Regions from separate parts of the Desulfoluna sp. HI9BLuna genome, predicted to be linked through region 4. Evidence: riboswitches for the same ligand, from Rfam matches in the RefSeq annotation. Region 4 holds a riboswitch; each other region holds the start of a gene.
The links. Region 4 has a riboswitch for cobalamin ahead of ACOYW0_RS19960 (helix-turn-helix domain-containing protein). Riboswitches for the same ligand answer to the same signal wherever they lie in the genome.

Region 1 (5,325 bases), 1.2 Mb from region 4:
CAACCACAGATCAGGAGATACACATGATGCTCCGAGTCAACGGGCGGAGCAACACCCCTTATCCGGCCCTTTCCTTTGCATTCGGTTCAAAAAGAACCGAACCGCCCTCCGCAAGGAGGATCTCCCGCCCTCTTAGCAGCTGCCCAATCATACAGCCAAAGACGGGAAAAACGGGGGCGGCCTGCCCTGATGCGCCGGGCACGGCCTTCAAGGGGTTTTCAAGGGGGCGACGATGCCCCCCTGATTTTCCGCCGGTGTCACAGGTCCGGCGAAAATTGGTGAGCGGGGAAACCGGTCCCAGCCCGGGTCGTGGGGACAACCCGGATTAGTAGGACCAGGTTACCCCGGCAAAAAATCGGCGGCCCGGGATGGGGTATCCCAGAACATAGGCCGCATCTTCATCAAACAGGTTTTTGACTTCACCGCGCAGGGACAGGCTCCCTAACTTGTCCGTGGTCAGCACGCGTTTGGTGATGGTGAAATTGGTCACGGTGACCGAAGGAAGCGTCACATCGGATGTTGACCAGTCAGGGTTGTACTTAACCACATCCTGGCTGCTCAGGTATGAGACGCTGAGATCCGAAGAGAACCCATCCAGATCGGTCAGAGCGATGCCTGCTGAAATATCGAGATCCGATGTATACTTGAGGTCTTTGTCGGTCTCTGCATCCTCGTATTTGAAAAGATGTGTCAGCGTGGCGTAGGGCCTGAGTTCCCAGCCCCCGAAGATGTCGGAGAATGTGTAGGAAAATTCGCCTTCAACGCCACTGATGGTTGCTTCATCCAGGTTTTTGTAGGTAGTAAATCCATGCTGCTTGTCAGTCACGATTTTATCATCATATTCGGTGGTAAAAACGGTGAGGCCTGTTTTTAAGCTACCACGGGTAATATCCACTCCCGCTTCATAGGTTCGGCTTTTCTCCGGGTTCAAATCCGGGTTGCCGACATAATGAGTCCCGTAAGACGTAAAATCAGCGGCCAGCTGTTCTGCAGAGGGCATGCGAAAGGCGTCGGCAACGGATGCCCTGAGCTTGACCTGCTTGGAGAGGTTGTAGACAACGCCCAGGCTTGGGTTCAGGTCATCATCGGATTTATCGCTGCCTTGATCTCCGGAAATATCTACGGAGTAGTGATCATACCGAGCCCCACCGATGAAAATTAATTTCTGGTCAAGAAGTTTAACCTTTCCCAGGGCAAATCCGGCTGTGTTGTCAAATGCTGTGTTATTCGGTGCACTGGGCTCGTTGGTCACATCATAATCCACCCAATCCACGCCGGTGGTAAGCCCGAATCGCTGACCATCGTATGAAACTTGGGCCTGAGCGCCCTTGCTGTCTGTTTCATGCACACTGGGAATGCCGTCATCCCACCCCGAGGCATTGCTATCTGAAGGGTCATTCCACGTGTCTTTGTCCGTTCCGCCGAAGTATCGAAGCATCCATGCCAGTGACGATGTGCTGTTTTTCCCGTCATAAGTAACGTCGTAGTAGCTGTTTTTCGAATCTTTTGTGTTGTCCAGGTCGTTGGCGTCGATACTGCCGGGGTTGCCGATGTCGTCGCCATCAAAGAGCGTATACGTCAATCCGATGCGGTGTCCGGGAGAAAACTCATACCCTGTGTTCAGGCTGGCACGAAGGATTCCATCATTACCCGTGTTCAAGTATTCCTTGCCGCTGCCTGTTTCGTAATCGCCTTCTTCGGAATGGGATACAGACGCAGAGAAATCGATTTTGCCAGCGGTTCCCGACACGTCAGTTCCAAATTCGTTGTAGTCATAAGATCCGGTCTTTGCGTAAGCTGAAACGGTGGGCTTCCCGGTCCCTTTTTTGGTAATAACGTTTACAACGCCACCCATGGCCGCCGAACCGTACTGAACGGCTGCAGGCCCCTTGATAATTTCCACTCGTTCAACATTTTTTGTGATCAGTTTGGCTGCGTTGCCGGTCCCTGCACGGCGACCATCAATGAGGATAAGCACATTACCCATCAGGTCGTTTCCATGGGTGTCTGTGCTGAACCCACGGATCTTCACAGTCGTCAGAGCTCCGGGATACTCGCGTATTTGAACGCCGCCCTTTTCCACAAGCAGCTCTCCCAAGTTTCTTGCCGAGGAGTTCTCGATTGTTTCCGAGTCAATCACCGTCACAGCCGCCGCCACTTCCGTAATGCTCTCTTTGGCTCGCGACGCGGTCACCACATATTCATCCAGGGCAGCGTCGGTTGCCCAGGCCGGGGAGCTGGCCGCCACCCAGGCGGCGACAGCACCGATCATCAGACTTTTTCTCATTACTTTTCCTTCCACAAACATCAGACTTCGTTTTGCATTGGAGGCGGCGATCCTCCATGCAGAACGACCACCTGAACCACTGCTGTTTCGAGTTGCGGGGGGCTTCCATTCAAGGGGGCTGGGTATAAGGAGAGAAGAGAGACACCTCGGGCGTTTCGCCCAAACAAAAAAGCCCCATGCCGCTCCTTAAATAAAAAGGGGGCATGGGGCCGTTTTTCCCATGTCGTCTGATCAGGTCTCCAGTTCCTACCGCGAGAACGAAACCCCTCACCTGATTGTACTTTACAAAAAGCATAAGCAGGTGAATTCACCCTGGCAGGTCTTCTGACTTCCGGATCGTCCGAACCCTCGCGCCTTCCCGCTCAGATCATGAGCAGTGGCGTATATACGAAGTTCGTCCCCGGTTACAGCGGCGGGCCCGTCCCCGATTTTCACGGGGTTCCCTTTTAAGCAGCATCTCTTTGTTAAAAAAGAAGCGTGCACCAGAGATCAATTTGTATGTTTATCTACACAAGATATTCGACGTGTGTCAAACACTTTCTTATCTTTTTTGTCACCCCTTCTGTGCGTGAACAAGGGGCGCCGTTTTTTTCTTTTGCTCATGCCTGCAGTTAAGAGTGTAATAGCCTTATATTGCAGTAAAAATAAAAACGCATAACAATAAGAAAAACAGATCCTGCGGCTTGATTCACCACGTCACCAGAAAGGTGTTACACCGTTTCCGATTCAAGGACCATGTCCATAGCCTCTTCCAGGTGCCGGACAAAGAGCCGCACAATCTCCGGCATGTACCCGATACCCCGCTCGATGAAGGTGACTTCAATGCCTTCTGTTGCAAAGAGGTTTTTCCAGGAGTCTTCATCGTTGACAGCCAGGTCTTTCAGGTAATGCACCCCGGCCACCAGCATCAGCGGAACGATCTTCACCCGAGTAAAACCGGCTGCTTTAACCGTACTTACGATATCCTCAGCCTCGGGAAAGCCCTCCACCACCCCCGTAAAGGCACTGGGGCCGTAGGTGCTTTTCAGCATCGCGTCCAGGGCGAAATAGGTGGTCCAGGCCGGGTGATCGGTGCCGTGGCCGATAAACAGGGTGGCTTCCGTGTTGGAGGCGGTTTGCGGTTGCATGGTTTCCAGGAAATATCCGGGTTATGCATTGGCTTTGGTCATGCCCCAGGCAAACAACCCGATAAAGCCCAGGAGAAAAATTGCCGCATACCACATCACCCCGGATGAGGAGAGTTTTGTGGTCTCTTCCCTGGTCTCGATTTTTTCCATCTTGTACCCCTGGACCTTTCGGTCGCCGCTGCCGGTTTCAGTCACCTCAAGGGCTTCGGCTTCTGACGGAGTTGCAGGATCGGATACCTGAGAGGCTTCGGCTTTTTCAACGGGCGCATTTGTATGGGGCTTTGCGGCCGCCAGGACCTTGTCGTGGACCGCTTTTTGTTTGGCTCGCTGATTTTCAAGGGTCGTTCCCACGGCCTCTTCCATGGCCAGGGTGAATTTTTCCACCATCTCCGGGGAGAGCATGCCGGGCATGGAGATAAGGGTCACCACCATCTGATTCAATAAGGGGTTGTTGCAGGTGTGGTCGCAGCAGGCCACGCCCTTTTCAATGACGCCCACGGCGTATTCTTTGGCCAGGTTCTTCGTCACGGATTCGTCCGGAGCCCAGTACCCTTTCCTCACGGACTCAAGCATGCGGGCCGTGAGGGATTGATAGGCCCAGGGGTTGGCCTTGTTGAAAAACGTTTTCAGGTCCAGGCCCAGGCTGTCATTCACATAGACGTCGTAAGTCTGCTGCCAGGAGGTCTCTTTGACGGCATGGGGAACCGTTACCTGCCAGCCCCACATGTACTCCACAAAATGGGCCATCTCACGTGCCCCGGCGTAATCCTCTTTTTTCATGGCCGCAATCCACTTGGGATTGATGTAGCGACTCCTGAGCTCCCGGCCGATGGTTTTGTCGATGCCCTCCACGGTGACGGCGTCCGGGCGATCCTGGCGGGTCATCACAACGTCGGGGCGGGTGCCCGTCTCTTTTTCTACGGCAAGGGAGAGGCCACCCAGGTACTGAAAGACATCGTCGTTGTCCATGGTTCCGTACAGGGCAGACGAGCTGCTGTGGACCGTTGCGGAAACGTTTTTAAGGTTCTCTGCCAACAACCCTTGTGCCTCCTCGCCCCAGAGGTCCTGGCCGAAGGCGAACCCCATGCGTCGCTTCCACACATCGGCGATCTCCTGGTCGGACTCCCAGAATCCGCTCATGCCCGTCATTTCCGACACACCGTTACCGTAGCTCCCGGGTTTGCCCGTAAAAATGCGGACCCGGGAAAGGGTCTCGGCCCGTTCAGGGGAAATGCCCTGCTCTTCCAGCGCACGTCGGGTCCGTGCGCTATGCTTTGCCAGGAAATTCTCCACATCGTTGGCTGCGATGGCCTGCTGAACGGCCTTGTCCAGAAGCGTCATCTTTTCGGGAAACAGATCCCGGTAGAGCCCTGAAGGGTTGATAAGCACGTCAATACGCGGTCGCCCCAGCATGGCACCGGGCACCACCCGCGTCCCGGAAACGCGCCCGGAGGCGTCCCACACCGGCTCCACACCCATGAGCCACAAAATAGTGCCCTCGTTGATGCCCTCGTTTCGAAGGGTCTCCGTGGCCCAGAGAACCACGGCCACCTTTTCCGGGTACTCCCCTTTTTCACGGAGCTGTCGCTGAAGAATCTCTTCGCCGGCTTTGGCCCCGAGCTTCCAGGCCTCCCTGGTGGGAATCTTGCAGGACGAAATACCGTAGAAATTTTTGCCCGTAGGAACCGACAAAGGGTTCCGAATGGGGTCGTTCCCCTCCCCCGCCGGAACAAACCGGCCGGACAGGGCCCGCACCGTGCGTTCCAGCTCCAGATTACCGGAGTTCCGGATCCCCCGGGCCATGGCCTTGGTATCCAGGCCGGGCCGGAGTTCCGCCGCCAGCGCGGAAAAATCCTCGGCCTCCTGGTCCGACGGCGAGATACCGAAAGTATGGAGCCCGTGGGGCATGAG
Region 2 (5,325 bases), 3.0 Mb from region 4:
GAATGGAATCGTGCCTCATGAATCGGCATCGTCCGTTCGTCCGCGCGTTGCCCAGGGCCACGGCTTTTTCTACGGCCCGTAGCGAGATATCAACCCCTGTCACCCGAAGCCCCTCTTCGGCCATGAGGTAGGCATAGTTGCCGTCTCCGCATCCGAAATCCAGCACCGATGTCGCCGGAAAGTCACCCAGAAACTGCTGGAGCATGTGCCAGAGCGGCTCGTAGACAGGGGACGGTTCGGTGCCGTTGTAATCGGTATCCCAGGGGCTGAGGACTGTTGTTTCCATGATTCTTCCTTACTGCCTTTGCAGGGTAATAGGTCTGGGCGCTCATGGGGCCAGGGGCTTTTCATCATGGGAAAACCACACGGCCACGTGGGGGTACATCCGATGAAACCCACGAATCGCATTTGCCGATTCCCGAACGGCCTGCTGCCCTTCTTTCCCGCCATCGGAATTCATGAACACCCCCTGGGTCATGCCCCAGGCCGAGAGCTCCGCATCCCCCACGACAAGGATGGGGAACGGTTCCGCATTGATCAGGTAGGCAAGATGGTCCGTTGTGTGGCCCGGTGTAGACAGCGCCCAGAAGGAGCCGTCCCCGAACAGGTCCACCGCATGATCAAACGGAGGAATCGCCGGAGCTGAATCGGTATCAATAAGAGAGATATCCCCCTTTCCTTTCAGGTGGCTCCCCGTCATCAGGCGGTAGTGCGCCGAATTCTCCTTCTTTCCATAGCATATATTGCACCAGGGAGACAGGGCCGGTATCCCTGCGGTATGGTCCGGGTGCATGTGAGTCAAAAAGAGGTGGGAAGGATGGATGTTGTTTTTTCGAAGCCGGGACTCTAAGTCCTCATCTTTTTGCTGGGTGTAGCGGGCCCTGTTGCCCTCGAGAAAATCGATGACAAAGGGCGACAAATTCCCAAAGGGGGGATTTTCGTAAAACGACCTGTCAAACCCGCTGTCGATGAGGATATCGCCCTTCTCCGGGTGGTGAAAGTAAAACACCATCACCGCGTGGGAGACGGTCTTCGATGTGTCCACACCCGCCGGGATACTCTCCGCCTGGGTGTAAGGTGCCAGGGGGGAGGTAATCGTCCCTGTGTTCAATGCCCTGAATGCCATGGGCCTTGATGCCTGAAAAACCTCATCCCAGCTGTGATACTTTTTCCCGTTCATTGTCATGCCTGCGTCCATGGCTTCCTCCTGTGTGCCGTTTGGTTGCGTCTTGGTTTCCGGCCCTTCGCCTTGCAAAGGGGCTGTGCCGGTCTTATTGGAAATCAAGTTCCGTGCCGAACATCACATCTCCCCCGTTTTGAGCAAATTACGTCCGGCAGCCGCACACAAAGGATCGCATGCGGTGTCACACGGGGTCATATGTGGTCCTATGTCTGCAACGTGACGTATATGGCACCCAGAAAGCATGCTTTGGAACCTCAGGCATAGGAGACAACGTCGTAGTCAATCTGCTGCTCGTCAAACCACCGCTTGATGGCCGTAAACCCCCGGAAGCCACTTTTTAAAATCTCCAGAATGTTGCCGGGGCAGATGGCCTTGTCCGCATAGAGCCAGTACTCGTAGTCCCAGTCCCCGAACGTGCCGGCCGCCGAAGGGCCTGTGTCGCAGCCCTGTACCACCAGCTTGTCTCCCTTGAAAAAAGCCTCGATGGTTGTGCTCTCGCCTTTTTCACCCACGTACCTGTAAACCGTCACCTTCTCATCCATAATCGATTCCTTAATTTCTTTTGCCTTATGTTTCGATGTCCCAGCCCGGGGGCACCCGACCTGAAACCATGCCGAACACCCACGCGCAAGAGTATCTACCGTTTCTCCGCTGTTTCCCTATGAAACGGATCACGCCTTAAGAGACGCGGGGTGAAAGGCCCCATGGCTATTCATACCTTTAAAGTCAAAAGTTACGTCACAAGGTACCGAGGGCACAGGAAACCCGACATTAATTTCTTACCGAGAAGGTGCAACTTGTTGTTGACAAAAACGGAAAATGAGTGATAGCAAACCTCATTCACACAGATGTCCTTAATCGGACTTAATAGGGAAGACGGTGTAAATCCGTCACGGTCCCGCCGCTGTAATCGGGGACGAAAAACGCAGGCACGACACCCCTGGTGCGTGTTCATGTCACTGGCTTTGCCGGGAAGGCGCGTTGAGTAGATTGATCCGGAAGTCAGAAGACCTGTCTGTGATGTGGCATACCCATGTTTCTTGCGAGCGACGAAAAACGTGGGAGAGCCCCCTTAGGCGGGGCGACCCGGGGATCAAGTTTGAACGGGTGCAGTCCCTGGCTTTTGTATTGAAGCTGGGGATTTTTTGTATCCGGACCTGCCCATGAGCCACCGGGACCCTTGCCTGCCACCCGGCATGCACGTACCGCGGCCATGGATGCCCCTGCCCGGGTATCGTTTAAAAAAAATCCCTGTTGAAGCAATGGAAGCAATTCCACTTGAGATGCAGCAGGTGAGACAGTGAATTACGCAATACGAAGATGTGCAGTCCTGACCCTGGCCCTTTGCGCCCTGGGCGGTTCAACCGCCTCGGCAGAAACCACGGAAACGCCCTCCATGGAAGGAATCGTCGTCACGGCCACGCGGGTGGCGGAGGACCGGATGGAGGTACCCGTCACCGTTTCTGTGGTCACCCGTGAACAGATCGACCGCATGGGGGCCACCACCCTCGAACAGGCCCTCAAAACCGTTCCCGGCCTCCAGGTGGGAATCCAGGGCAACGCCTACCCCCACATCGAAGTCCGGGGCTCCCGGGACACCAAAGACCTGGCCGTTCTCATCAACGGCATCCCCTTCCGCCAGGTCAATGGCTCCGCCGACCTGACCATGATTCCTTTGAACATTGTGGAACGCATCGAGTTTGCCAAAGGCCCCTCCTCCTCCATCTGGGGCCGGGGCGCCGTGGCCGGAACCTTGAACATCATCACCGTCCCGCAGGATACCTCCAAAGCCTCCACCACTTTCGTGGCAAGGGGCGGAAGCTTTGACACCTACGGGGCAGACACCCGGGTGCTCAGGCCCACCGACAAAGGCTATGTGATGGTCAGCGGCGGCGGCACCACCAGCAACGGCTATCAGGACGGTGTCGGGCGGGACGCCCAGAACGCCATGGTCACAAGCCACCATGAGTTCTCGGACACCTTTGCCGTGGATGTCCAGGCCCTCTTGTCCAATGTCAACGCGGACAGGGGCTCCACCATCCCCATTGTGGACGGAAAACCCATGGACGGGGTCACCCGGGAAGAGAACCACGCCATCGACGGCGCGTGCTACGACGGAAGGTATCAGTCCGTCACCATCTCCCCCACCCTCTCCCTCTCCGAAAACGTGAAGATCACCAACGACCTGACCTTCACCCAATTCGACAGCTATGCCACCGGGGGCACCACGGTGACGGCAAGTCAGAGCAACAAGGGCTGGTGGGTCAGCGATTCCGAGCAGACCGCCTTTCACAACGACCTGCGCATGACCCTGGACCACACCGGCGAGACCGTGGACAACACCTTCCTTGTGGGCACCTATGTGGAGATCGCCTCCCAGGACAAGGACGCCCCCGGCTACTCCTGGAGCAGCATGCCCAAATACGGCCCCCCCAACTGGGACACCCCCTTGACCAACGTGGGCAACCCGGCCACGGGCAACCCCACCGGCACCACGGTCAAAAGCGAGTTTGAACAGACCGTCTACAGCGCCTACGCCCAGGACACCCTGGCCATCGGAGACGTCTCCCTCATGGCGGGCATCCGCTACGATCACTTCCACGAAGAGCTCACCACCTCCAATAAAGACGTGGAAGCCGACCAGAGCGACTCGGCCTTCAGCCCCCGTGTGGGCGCCACCTGGAACGCCTTCCGGGTGGGCTCGGTTCAGACGGCCTTCTTTGCCACCTATGCCGAGGGCTTTCGCACCCAGTTTCCCAAGCTCAGCACCAAAAACAACAAAACCCTTCCCCAGATCCTGGACCCGGAAGAGACCAAAAGCTACGAAGCAGGGGTCAAGTTCTCCTCGGGCAACACACTCTTTGCCCAGGTGAGCTGCTTCCGCACCGAGAAAAAAGGCCCCCGCTCCTTCCGCACCTCCACCGATGATTTTCTCTTTACCAACACCCGCACCGAGGTGGACGGCGTGGAAGCGGAGATCTCCTGCCGCATCACCGACGCTGTCAGCGCCTGGGGCCACTACGCCTACCACGACGCCCGCTACGAAGAGTTCACCGATACCTCGGGCAACTCCTTTGAAGGCAACCGGGTGCGCATGTCCCCCGAGCACATGGCAGGCATCGGCGCCAACCTGGCCACGGACTTTTTCAACTGGAACGTCTCGGCCAACTACGTGGGCGAACGCAACCTGCGGGACAACACCACCGGCAACCTCCACACCCTGGATGACTACATCACGGTAAACACCGCCGTCACCGTGCCCGTGAAGAACCTCTCCTTCCAGGTGGCCGTCCACAACCTCTTCGACGAGTACTACATCGCCGACGATTTCTCCTCCAAAGACGCCGGCTACCCCGGAGAGCCCCGGAGCGTCACCGTCAGCCTGAGGACTGATTTTTAAAGCGAGGTGAGCCACAAACTTCGTAGCAACCGGATACGTTCTTTCGTTCCCAGGCTCCGCCTGGGAATGATGCTCGGAGGCTCCGCCACAACGGTTGAAATCGCTTCACACTGGCAAGGTGAAGGTAGGGTGCGCTTGCGCACCGCCGAAGAATCGTAACGGTCATGAGCCCCTATGAAGATGCCCGCCAAACTGTATAGACGCGGTAAAAGACGTTGGTTTTTCGAACAGATGGTGCGCAAGCACACCCTACAGAATGTCACAAAACGAACTGTAAACATGGCTCTGCCAATCTGTGGTCGATTGGGCTGAATCGTTGCAACGTTTTCCACGGATCACCGTGACCTGACCAATTCCAAGGAGCCGGGCCATGCCCATTAAAAAAGTACTCATGCTGCTGTGCCTGCTGGCCCTTTTGGCAGGATGCCGCCCGGCCCCGGACGGAACCGTCACCCTGGTCTGGGCCACCAACAGCCACCCGTCCCGGGTTGACGCGGCCCGGTGGTTTGAAAAGCAGCACCCGGGGGTCCGCGTGGAGATCATGCCCATGGGCGATGCCAGGCAATTTTTCCTGAAATGCCTCTACGGAGACGCCCCGGATGTCATCACCTTTTTCTCCGCCGACACCTTCCAGGCCTTTGCGGAAAACGGGCTTTTGCGTCCCCTGTCCGGGCCATCCAGACACGCCTGGCCCTACTACGACGCCCTTCAGGATTACTGTTTCAAAGGGAAGACCGACGAG
Region 3 (5,325 bases), 420 kb from region 4:
GGAAGCCTCACCTCCCAGACCATGACCCGGGCTGTTTCAGCCGCTGCCGTGGCCCCGTCCGTGCCGGTGATCCCGTTCCAGAGGGCCCCAAGGACGTCCTTAAAAGAAAACGCCACAAACCCCATGCGGGCCGAAAGCAGCACCGCGCAGAAAAGGAGCGCGCACAAGCACACCAACCCTGCCGAGCCTTTCATCAGGGCAAGGGAGGGTTTTGTTTTCCTCATGGACTCCGTGGCGATGGTCATGGGGGGCCTTCCATCAACGTTCGGGTTTAAAAGCGAAAACCTCCGGCGGCAAGGTGTGCCACCTTGAAAGCTGGTTGCGGATGCGTTTTGTCCCTCGTTCCTCGGGTCAAATCACATCCGCCTTTAAAGCAAAACTCACCCAAAAAGGGTTTTTGAAACCTGTTTGTTAAACTTTCATGTCGCACCGTAGCCCTTGGGCGAAGGCGGATTAAAAGTTTAGCCTCCGGCAGGGCCGCCGGAGGCCACCAAACCATAGAAAACTACTTGCCGGTGTGAACCGTTACCGCGTCCACGGCATGCTTTGCGTAGAGCTTGGCCCACTCGGGGTTCTCGCCCAGGCCTTTGAGCTCGCAAGTCACCTTGATGCCCATCTTCTCCATGATGGTCTTCCAGGCGTCGTCTTCTTCTCCGGCCATGTCATTTCTGGCATGGTCACCGGCAACCACCATAAAGGGCTTCATGAAGACCTTCTTGGCCTTGATGTGCTTCAGGGCGGTGGTGACGTCATCGAGGCCGGGGTAGCCCTCCACGGTCCCCACCAGGGTGGTGACCTCAGGGTACATGGCATTCATGGTCTTCTGGAATTCAATGTACGCGCTGGTGGGAAACACCTCGTTTCCGTGGCCCATGTAGACCAGCACAGCGCCCATCTTTTTGGCCTTTTTCACATCCGCGGCCATGGTCTTGGCGGCGGTTTCAATGTCATTTCGGTACTCGGGGTGCAACCCGGCTTTGCCAAGGGCGGGACGGCCCAGGGTCAGATAGGAGAAGGGCTTCCACTTGGCGCGGAGGGTATCGATGCCTGCAATGGCGTCCACATAGGCCTTGAGATCAAGGTACTCTTCCCCGGCGTAGACGTGGGTGGTCTGTACCACCACGCGCTTTTTGCCCTCTTCCTGCAGGGCGCCGAAGGTTGCCAGGGGGCCTTTGACGTCATACAGCCACGCAGGAACGCCGGGGTTGGCTTTTTTCCAGGCGGCGTCATTGGCGCGGTCGTGCCAGATGCCCCGGATGATGTTGGAGGTAAAGGCGTGCTTGATCTCTGCCTTGGGGAACTCTTTTCTCATCTCTTTGTCGATGGTGAGAATGGCCTGAAGGGCTTCGGGGTAGCTGGTGCCGAAGCTTGCAATAACCACGGCGTCCACCGCCTCTTTTTTGGTGGCTGCCGTGGCGGGATTTACACCCAGAAAGGACAGCAGTGATACAATCAAAAGCAGAAGGGTCGTCTTTTTCATCGTTTTTAAATCTCCGTACGTAACAGGTGTATTTATTAAATATGATACCCAGGCATTCAACCGATGGACCAGATGGGAACGCTGCCTCCTTTTAAAGCAATACGCCCCTTTTCATACCCGGCCATACGGCACTGAATCGAGGTAAACCCCTTGGATATCATGCGCCACCATGCCCAATGGATGTCTCCTTCTCCGTCCAGGGGAGAGACCACGGCCACCTTGTCCACGTCAAAGGACAGATGGCCGCCCTTAAGCAGGTCATCCGGGGCAACGCCTTCGGGTAGCTGCCCCTGCACACAAAGAATCATGCCTTTTTTCATCATCGGCTCCTTTATAAACTGATCATTTACAAAGGACCGGAGCCCGGCTGACTCCTTGCACAGCCCCTCCGGTCCGACCATCTCCGAAAAAGGGCTGTTCCCTGTTTGCTTCGCCCTTTTCATCACGCGGTTCCCCTGTTCTCCGCAGGGGTGTTTTGTGATGCGGCATGCCGCACCCAAAACATCACGTCTTATGCCGGGCAGGTCTTCTGACTCCCGGGCGTTCCGAACGGCGCACCTTCCCGCCCTGGTTGCCGCCGGCCTGAAAAGGAGAGCCAGCAGCGGGCAGTGGCTTATGGATGAGAGAGATTCCCCTCACCCGTGCCGTACGGTTCCCGGTTACAGCGGCGGGACCGTTCCCGATTTTCACGGGATTCCCTTCCTGCGTGTATGCAAGACCCCTTGCGGGGACCCGGTCACGTACTCACCCGAAAATCGACCGCCGTGACGGGGACAAATTTTCGGGTCTTCCAAACAAAAAAATCCCCATGCCTGCAATCGTATGCAAGCATGGGGATTCCGTATTCAATCCTCAAAGTCGGGCGCACCCTTTACCACGGCAGTGCGCCACTTCTATATGATTCAATCCCCGTGTTCCGGCGGCTTTTCCTGTTTCAGGCCGCCCCTCTCACCACGGTGAAGATATGACGATAACATCAGACAACGGGACATCATATAGCGCATGGCAGGTCTTCTGACTTCCGGATCATCCGAGCCTTCGCGCCTTCCCCTCATTGTTCGACCCGATCACTTCGGACGCATCAAGAAAGTGGCGTTGTTGCGAAGGACGTCCCCGGTTACAGCGGCGGGCCCGTCTCCGATTCTCACGGAGTTCCCTATTAAGCATTAGCTGCACCAAGCATAGGATGTGATCCTAAGCCACACTTTTCCGGTTGTCAAGCCAATCTAAGGCCCATGCCCCATTCCCTGCCCGACGGCCATCCCTTTAAAAATCCGAACGATGGCACCGGACAGGGAACATGGCGGAAAATTCCTTCACGGGCAGTGCTTATTCAGCAAGTCCGTCGGCACGTTTCGCTGCCCGCACACCGGAAAACTTGAAGACGAAGAGGCAGAGCAGTACCACGGCGGTACCCACACCGATGACGGTGGAGGTTCCGATGGAGAGCCCGAAGCCGATTTTGGCCTGAAGGATGAAGGTGACCACCACAGAGGTCATAAAGGTCGCCGGCAGGCAGGCGATCCAGTAATTCTTCATCTCCTTGGCAAGGAAGACTGCGGCGGACCAGAGTACCAGAGTGGCCAGGGCCTGGTTGGAGAACCCGAAGTAGCGCCAGATGATCCCGAAGTTCTGGGTAGAGATGACAAAGCCCAGGGCAAACAGGGGCACGGCGATCATGAGCCGCTTGGCGGTCTGGGACTGGCTCACCTTAAAGGACTCGGCCAGGATCAGGCGGGTGCTTCGGAAAGCGGTGTCCCCGCTGGTGATGGGCAGAACGATAACCCCAATGACCGCCAGAAAGCCGCCCACGGGACCCAGAAGAACGTTGGAGACTTCAGAGACAACGGCTGAAGGAGTCCCTGCGGCAATCACGGCGTTCAGGGCTTCCGGAGACTTGTAGAAAGAGAGCCCCACGGTGGCCCAGATCAGGGCGATGATCCCTTCCAGGATCATGGCGCCGTAGAAGACAGCGCGGCCGTCCTTTTCGTTTTTGACGCACCGGGCCATCAAGGGAGACTGGGTGGAGTGGAACCCGCTGATGGCACCGCAGGAAAGGGTAATAAACAGCAGGGGCCAGATGGGCTTGTTCGCAGGATGGGCGCTGGTGGTCACATCCAGGTTGGGCAGGATCTCATAGCCACCGAACATCAGGGCCACCACGGTGGCGACAGTGGTGATGAGCAGCAGGGCGCCCAGCAGGGGATAGATCTTTCCGATGACCTTGTCGATGGGAAGAATGGTGGCAAGGAAATAGTAGCCAAAGATGGCAAAGATAAAAATCTGGGTGTTCACGCCGGTGAGCCCGGTGAGGAGCTTGGCCGGGGCCAGAACGAAAATCACGCCCACCAGCATGAGGAGCACAACGGAAAAGACCCGCATGGCCTGTCGGGCGGGCATACCGAGGAAGTCACCCACCACCTCGGGGATGCTGCCCCCGCGGTTCCGCATGGAGAGCATGCCGGAGAAGTAGTCGTGAACCGCCCCGGCAAAGATACACCCGATGACGATCCAGACCAGGGCCACCGGGCCGTAGAGGGCCCCCAGGATGGGGCCGAAAATGGGGCCGATCCCGGCAATGTCCAGGACCTGAATAAACAACACCTTCCACTTGGGAAGGGGCATGTAGTCCACCCCGTCCTCAAGCTCGTAGGCGGGGGTCCTTCGGGAACTGTCCGGCCCGAAGGTTTTTTCAACAAAGGTACCGTAGGTAAAGTACCCGAGAATCAGTGCAGCGACGCACGCAAAAAAAGTAAGCATAATCTAAATGACCTCCATGACAAAACGCATTGATCGCCCGTGGGGCGGTTCCTCTTTCACACCTGCTGTTGTAGCGGATTAAAAAGGGGATACGCCACGCTCGAAACGGCCCATGTCGTTTTTCGAGGATGGAATGCATCAGGAGGGTGCCGAAACAACATGGCCGCCCAAAGGGGCGGCCAGAGAGCTTTCAAAAAGGGAGGTCAGGGACGGGCTGGAGGGTGGTTCCGGGGGATGGAAAAGGAGACCTCCGTGCCCTGGCCCTGGGTGCTCTCGATGACCATGCGGCAGGAGGGGCCGTAGATCCGCCGGAGCCTGTGGATGGTGTTCCGCACCCCGATGCCCTCACCGGCCGCGGCCAGCTCCTCGGGATTATACAGACGGCCCACTGTCTCCTCGGACATTCCCACGCCGTCGTCGGTCACCCGCACCGTGAGAAGCGTTGCATCACAGTCAATGGAAACAGCCACCGTGCCCCCCTTTTCCTTGGGGGTGATCCCGTGCTTGACGGCATTTTCCACCACGGGCTGGATCACCAGGGCGGGGATGGGCCAGTTGTCGCACCCCTCCCCCACATCAAGCCGATAGGAGACGCGGTCGCCGAAGCGGGCCTGCTCAATGGCCAGGTACGCCTCCACCTGCTCCAACTCCTCCTGGACGGTGATGTAGCCCTTGCTCTGGTCGAGGTTCCGGCGCATGTAGCTGGACAGGTCCAGGATCAGCTCCCTGGCCCGATCGGGTCGGGTACGGCAGAAGCTGGCGATGGTGTTAAGGGAGTTGAAGAGAAAATGGGGGTTGATCTGGGCCTGGAGCCGCCTGATCTCCGCATAGGCCAGCATCCGGGCCTGGATCTGGATGTCTTCCAGCTCCAACTGGGTAGAGAACAGCACGGCAAGCCCCCGGGCGGTCTGGAAATGGACCTTGTCCAGGGGTTTTTCCCGGGTACCGTAAAACTTCAGGGTCCCCACGATGCTCTCCCCCTTTTTCAAGGGGACGATGATGCCGTGATGAAAGGGGCATCCATGGTGGGGGCAGGCGATCTCCCGTTTCGTGTGCCGGAACAGGGGCAGCCCGTCGTCCAGAAC
Region 4 (5,325 bases):
TCCCGGGACATTCCCATCGGCAAGGAGGTGGAGTGCGGCAACATCAACTTTGACCTGATTTAACGACAGGCACGGCCATGGGCATGCCATGACTCTTTCGACCCTATAACACGCAAAGGAGAAGGCCATGAATACCATAGACGCAACCATCAGGTTCAAGGGGATCGATGTGGTCGCCGGGGCCACGGGAAGTTTCTTCAGTCTGGCCGGTAAGCAGACGGCAAGCTACGCAGCCGTGACATCGGTTGCCCCGGATGAGAACGGGGATGTGGCCATTGATATCGCAGCGCAGGTCAGCGACGCCCCGGATTTTCAGGCCCACTACGCCTACAGCCAGCTCTCGGCTCCGGAAAACCTGGTTTTCAAGGTTGTGTTCAGCGGGGAGTACCCCATGGACGGGGAGTTCCAGATCGCGAGCAGCAATTTCGACGGATTCAACGTCAACCGGGGGCCCGTGGAGAACAAGGAACTCAACGCCAGCACCACGGCGACCTTTGACACGGATCTGGATTTTTGTATCTGGCTCGGGGACCTGCCCATCTCGGGCACGGCAAGCGTCTCCCTTAAGTTCTACAAAATCGTGAGCGACCCCAGCGGCATTGACAAGCAGGTCAAGATCGCCGAGAGCGTCCTGACGTTGAACAACAAGACATGATGCCCTCCCTCGGGGCCGGTTGTTTACGGCCCTGTGCATAAAAAACACCTCTTCGGGCATGGGCCCGGGGAGGTGTTTTTTTGTTTAGTCCGTCCGGGGGGATAAAAAGGACATGGGCCGTGTTGACTCGACCAGGGAGATGGCCCCGACCGGGCAGGTGGTGACGCAGAGGCCGCAGCCTGTGCAGGCGTGGGGATGAAATACCACCTGATCGTTCTCAAAAATTCGGGCTCCGAACACACATCGGTCCACACACTCCCCGCAGTGAACGCAATCGTCCATCTGCGTGACAGCGGCATAATCTGAGTGGGCGATGAGTTCCTTTCGCCCGGAGTCGCGAATGATCTGCAGCTCATGGCAGCAACACGGGCAGCAGCTGCACAGGGCATACAGCGCATGGTCCGGCCTGTACAGGGCCAGGTGAACGAGGCCGCATCGGTTGGCGTGTTTCAGGATTTCCTTGGCTTCAGAAAACTCAACACGGCGGGCTTCCCCTTTTTCAATGCATGCCTCGGCCATTTCATCGAAGAGCAGGCAGACCTCAAGAGGGTTGTTACACCGTTTGTATCGGACCCTGCATTCGCACGCCTGAACCGCTACGACTCTTGCCGTGCGCACGATCTCCGTCACCTGCTCTGTGGGGAGCACCCACTGTTTTTCCTGAACCGATTCGGAGACGGGAATCACCCGTGATGAATGGGAGATCCTGCGTGTCTTGAGCCATTTGTCATAGGTTGCGAGGCGTTTCGAGAGATAAGAGTCCATGGGCTCTGCTCCCCATCAGGGTTAAAGCCCGGTGAGCATCAAGGCCCCCAGGGCTGTAAGCGCCGTGCCGGAGACGGCGGTGAGGATTCCCGGAAGGCGTCTGGGCCGTGCCGAGGTGGTCTTCAGTCCGGCGTTTTTTCCTGCCACCACAAGGATGACGGCGGCGGAGATGGTGGCGGCCATGCCCAGGGTGATACCAAAGGCCATGAGGATGCCCAGGTGGGTGAGGTGAAGGCCCATGGCAAGGAGCATGACCGTGACGACACCTGGGCAGGGGACCATGCCGAAGGCAACAGCGGCCAGAAGGCCCCCGGTTTTCGGGGCACTTTCCTGATGGGGCTTGGGCCGTGCTGCTTCGTAGATACCGGAGAGCAGGAGAAAGAGCCCCAGGAGGATGACAAGGGTAAAGCTCACCTGGCTGGTGAGGCGGGTGGCGTCTTTGAGGCCGGTGGTCATGCGGATTTCAAGGAACCATTTGATGCACAGCACGGTGAGGATCCCGGAGAGGCCGTGGCTCAAGGCGACGATGTTGCCGAAGAGGACTCCGTCTTTGGCCTTGCGGTTTCCGTGGAGCATGTAGGCGGTTGCCACGGCCTTTCCGTGGCCGGGACCGGCTGCGTGGATGGCTCCGTAGAGGATGGCAAGTCCCAAAAGCGGTGCCAGGGCAAAGAGGTCGGGGGCGGCGGCAAAGGATTTCAGGGTGGCGGCCATCTCGTTTCTCATCTGGAACTGGATGAGGATGAGCTTGTGCATGAGGCGTGCCCCAAGGCCCGGCGCAGTATCCGGGGGGCCGAAGGCGTGGGCGGCAAGGGGGCTTAAAAGAACCCATGTGAAGAGGGCAGGGGCTGCAGAGCGGATGCGTGGGGTCATGGGTGTTACTCCTTACCGGAGATGGAAACAACGGCTTCAATAGGGTGAAGCATGCCGAAGTAGTATGATTCTTCGGTGTTCTCCCTCAAGGTGAACCCCATGCCCTGGGGCACATCCCCGGAGAAGGAGAGGGGGGCGTCTTCTGAGAGAAAGAGGGCCGAGTAGTTGGTGGGGTCGTACTGGCTGAGCCGCAAAGGCTCTCCCTTTTCAGGCTGCGGGGAAATGGGGATTGAAAAGCGATACACCACGATGCCGTCCTGGGCCTCGCAGTTGAAAGAGGCAATGGTGACGGCGTGATTTTTGGTTCCGCTGTGGGTGATGAAGGTGAAGTAGTGTTGCTCGGAGAGGTAATCAAAGGCCTCGGATTTAAGCGTGTTCAGCTCTTTGGGGGAGAAGGTCCCGTCGCCGTTGGTGTCGTAGTCTTCCAGGATCATGGCTGAAAAGCCGTCGTCAAATGCCCAGTCTACATCCAGGCGAACCGGTTGCTTTGCCTCGAAGCAAAGGGTCATCCGGCTGGTGATAAAAACATGGGGGTGAGCCCCCGGAAAGGACAACGGGGCAAGGGTAAAGATAAGGGCCAGGGCAAATACTAAGGGAATGCGCATGAAGACGGTTCCTGCGTGTTAAAGGTTACTTCGAATCGTTTCGGTTCTATATAAAGTGGGTGGAACAGGGAGCGCAAGGGAAAAAGGGCGGTGGGCCGAGTTCGTCGATCCCGGGTTTTTCGCCGGAGATTTTCGCCGCCAGCATTGGTGGTTAACGGATGTTGCCGTGAGCCGCCCCCTGGGGACGGCTGCCTTCGTTGGAAAACAGAGGGTGATACTTGCCGGTAACGTGCATATTGTCCTGTGTTTGTCGAAATTTATCTTTGGTCCGTGTGCTGCTTTTCTCCTTGACAAATCAACGGCGGGGTCATTATAACTTCATTTACTCAGGTGATGAAATAGATTGCCTGGTACGATACACGCCCTGCGGATGAGATGTTTCCCGCATGCATCAGGGGTGGGCTCCCGATGTCATATCTTAACGCTGCATAAATATAGATTGATACAACCTAAAAATTTGTTTGACGTTCAGGTTCCCCGGTCTCGTGATGTCCCGAGACCCGGGCTAAGAGGGAATCCCGTGAAAATCGGGAACGGTCCCGCCGCTGTAACTCCTGCAAACCTTTCAACGCGTTGTGCCACTGGGTCAAACCGGGAAGGCCGTTGAAAGGGGGGGAAGTCAGAAGACCTGCCTGGATGTATCGGCACGGAAAGGAACGATCCATGATCGTTCCGAAGGCCTCGAGGAAGGTCTTGTGCAGAGTGTGAGTCTGTGGTGAGGATGAAAACGGTTCCCCATATCGATGCATGCATCGGTATGGGGTTTTTTTATGGGCTTTTTTGAAGCAGGTAGCACGATGAATGAACGAGAGTTGTTGAAACGGCACCTGCCCTTCGGCAGGCTTTCTCCTGAGGCCCTTGATCGCGTGGTCTCGGCGTTTCAGTCCTATCGGTTCGCCGAGAAGGAGAAACTGGTTGTGCAGGATGAAGTGGCGACCTGGGTTGGCTTTGTGGTGTCCGGGAGCATTGAGCTTCGCATCAAGCGTTTTACCGGAGGGGATCTCTCCTTTGGGTCCCTTCGGCGTGGGGGTTTTTTCGGGCTGATGTCCTTTGAACCCAAGGGGATGTCCATTGCCAGCGCCGTGGGTGCCATTCCCGGGGTTGTGCTCATGGCCAGGCGCGAAGCCTTTCATCAGATGCTGGAGACGTTTCCGGCATTGAAAACCTATTTTTACAAGATGTCCCTGGACAGGGTCTGGACCGCCTACCAGAGCCTTTACCAGGGAAAAGCCGCCGAAGGCCCCGGTCCGTCCATGCCGGGGTGCGCCGCCCTGGAGGTCCAAAAATCCATCGATTTCATCGACCGAAACTTTATGAATCCCATCACCCTGGAGGAGGCCGCCAAGGCCAACGGCATGAGCAAGTTTCATTTTTCGCGGATTTTTAAGGACAAGACAGGCATGTCCTTTAAAGAGTACCTCAACATGCGGCGAATCCATGTGGCGAAAAAACTGTTCATGGCGGACAACCTCAACGTGTCGGAGGCCTGCTACCAGGTGGGCTTCAACGATCAATCCTATTTTTGCAGGGTGTTCCGCAAGCTCGAAGGCTATACCCCGTCGGAGTTCAAGAAGATATGCACCGGGCAGTTTCCTGCCAGGAAACGGGGGGAATCCCATGCCAAGGTGGTGTCGGGGTGAATGCCGGGAAGGGACTGACTTGAATGATAAGGGCAAGTAAGAGGTCTCGGTTGGCCCGGAGGCTCCAGGTGTGCTTATGTCGATGGCATATGGAAGGCTGCTATGTCTTGACCATGGTGCATAAATGCACCCTACGGGCCGTGGGTTTTACCATTGGCTGGGATTAATGGATCTTATCGTTGGATAGCTCAAGGCGGCCGTGCATGAGAAGGGCCGCACTGCAGGGGGGGCCGAAGGTGCCGTTTAGTATGTATGTTTTTGCTGACTGTGGCAGGAAAGTTGATGTGAAGTAAATGGACCCCTCGGCAAGGATATTGATGTAATTTGAAAGTTGAGGGTTCGGGTCAAATGGGTTGTCGTGGCCCACTATCCTTGCATAAAAGTTTTTTTCGGTTCGGAAAATGACCCCTTTCAAGGTGTTGGGGGGAAGTTGGCCTGTGTCGGCTTCCGGGGCAAATCTGCCCATATCTTTTTTGCAAAAGATATAGACAGTGTTATGTTTTTTCCCACCCAAGTAAATTTCCGACAATTCACCGCTGTGAAAATCGATGTTTATTTCAGATGCAATGGTGAAATTGTATGCACTGTAGTATAGCTCACTGCAAATTCTATTAAAAAATAAGGTCGCATTGTCAGCGGCGTTTGCGTTGCTGAAATAGTATATTCGTCCATGGTGATCTCCGGGGTGAAGGCCGAATACATATTGTGGTGTAAAGCCTGGGTCATCTTTTCCTCTTCGATACAGTGTGTTTCCGAAGTCGACAGGGATTTCGTTTTCGCATGAAAGTTT

Region 1: it holds a riboswitch for cobalamin, as region 4 does, so the genes downstream of both, ACOYW0_RS24665 (TonB-dependent receptor plug domain-containing protein) here and ACOYW0_RS19960 (helix-turn-helix domain-containing protein) in region 4, are expected to answer to the same signal.
Region 2: it holds a riboswitch for cobalamin, as region 4 does, so the genes downstream of both, ACOYW0_RS07520 (TonB-dependent receptor) here and ACOYW0_RS19960 (helix-turn-helix domain-containing protein) in region 4, are expected to answer to the same signal.
Region 3: it holds a riboswitch for cobalamin, as region 4 does, so the genes downstream of both, ACOYW0_RS18275 (hypothetical protein) here and ACOYW0_RS19960 (helix-turn-helix domain-containing protein) in region 4, are expected to answer to the same signal.

The regions. Positions count from the first base shown of each region.
Region 1 covers NZ_CP186555.1:6,070,509-6,075,833, forward strand. The annotation lists gene ACOYW0_RS24665 (TonB-dependent receptor plug domain-containing protein) at 326-2,287, opposite strand; cobalamin riboswitch at 2,585-2,789, opposite strand; gene ACOYW0_RS24670 (sirohydrochlorin cobaltochelatase) at 2,998-3,414, opposite strand; gene ACOYW0_RS24675 (cobaltochelatase subunit CobN) at 3,436-5,325, opposite strand, start outside.
Region 2 covers NZ_CP186555.1:1,891,069-1,896,393, forward strand. The annotation lists gene ACOYW0_RS07505 (class I SAM-dependent methyltransferase) at 1-286, opposite strand, end outside; gene ACOYW0_RS07510 (MBL fold metallo-hydrolase) at 329-1,198, opposite strand; gene ACOYW0_RS07515 (hypothetical protein) at 1,438-1,725, opposite strand; cobalamin riboswitch at 2,013-2,216, shown strand; gene ACOYW0_RS07520 (TonB-dependent receptor) at 2,484-4,583, shown strand; gene ACOYW0_RS07525 (ABC transporter substrate-binding protein) at 4,954-5,325, shown strand, end outside.
Region 3 covers NZ_CP186555.1:4,477,697-4,483,021, reverse strand. The annotation lists gene ACOYW0_RS18285 (FecCD family ABC transporter permease) at 1-245, opposite strand, end outside; gene ACOYW0_RS18280 (sirohydrochlorin cobaltochelatase) at 506-1,480, opposite strand; gene ACOYW0_RS18275 (hypothetical protein) at 1,537-1,788, opposite strand; cobalamin riboswitch at 1,983-2,231, opposite strand; cobalamin riboswitch at 2,468-2,675, opposite strand; gene ACOYW0_RS18270 (carbon starvation CstA family protein) at 2,810-4,240, opposite strand; gene ACOYW0_RS18265 (LytS/YhcK type 5TM receptor domain-containing protein) at 4,444-5,325, opposite strand, start outside.
Region 4 covers NZ_CP186555.1:4,895,876-4,901,200, forward strand. The annotation lists gene ACOYW0_RS19935 (hypothetical protein) at 1-63, shown strand, start outside; gene ACOYW0_RS19940 (hypothetical protein) at 128-655, shown strand; gene ACOYW0_RS19945 (4Fe-4S binding protein) at 740-1,420, opposite strand; gene ACOYW0_RS19950 (HoxN/HupN/NixA family nickel/cobalt transporter) at 1,442-2,290, opposite strand; gene ACOYW0_RS19955 (DUF1007 family protein) at 2,296-2,895, opposite strand; cobalamin riboswitch at 3,349-3,545, shown strand; gene ACOYW0_RS19960 (helix-turn-helix domain-containing protein) at 3,693-4,535, shown strand; gene ACOYW0_RS19965 (pilus assembly protein TadG-related protein) at 4,699-5,325, opposite strand, start outside.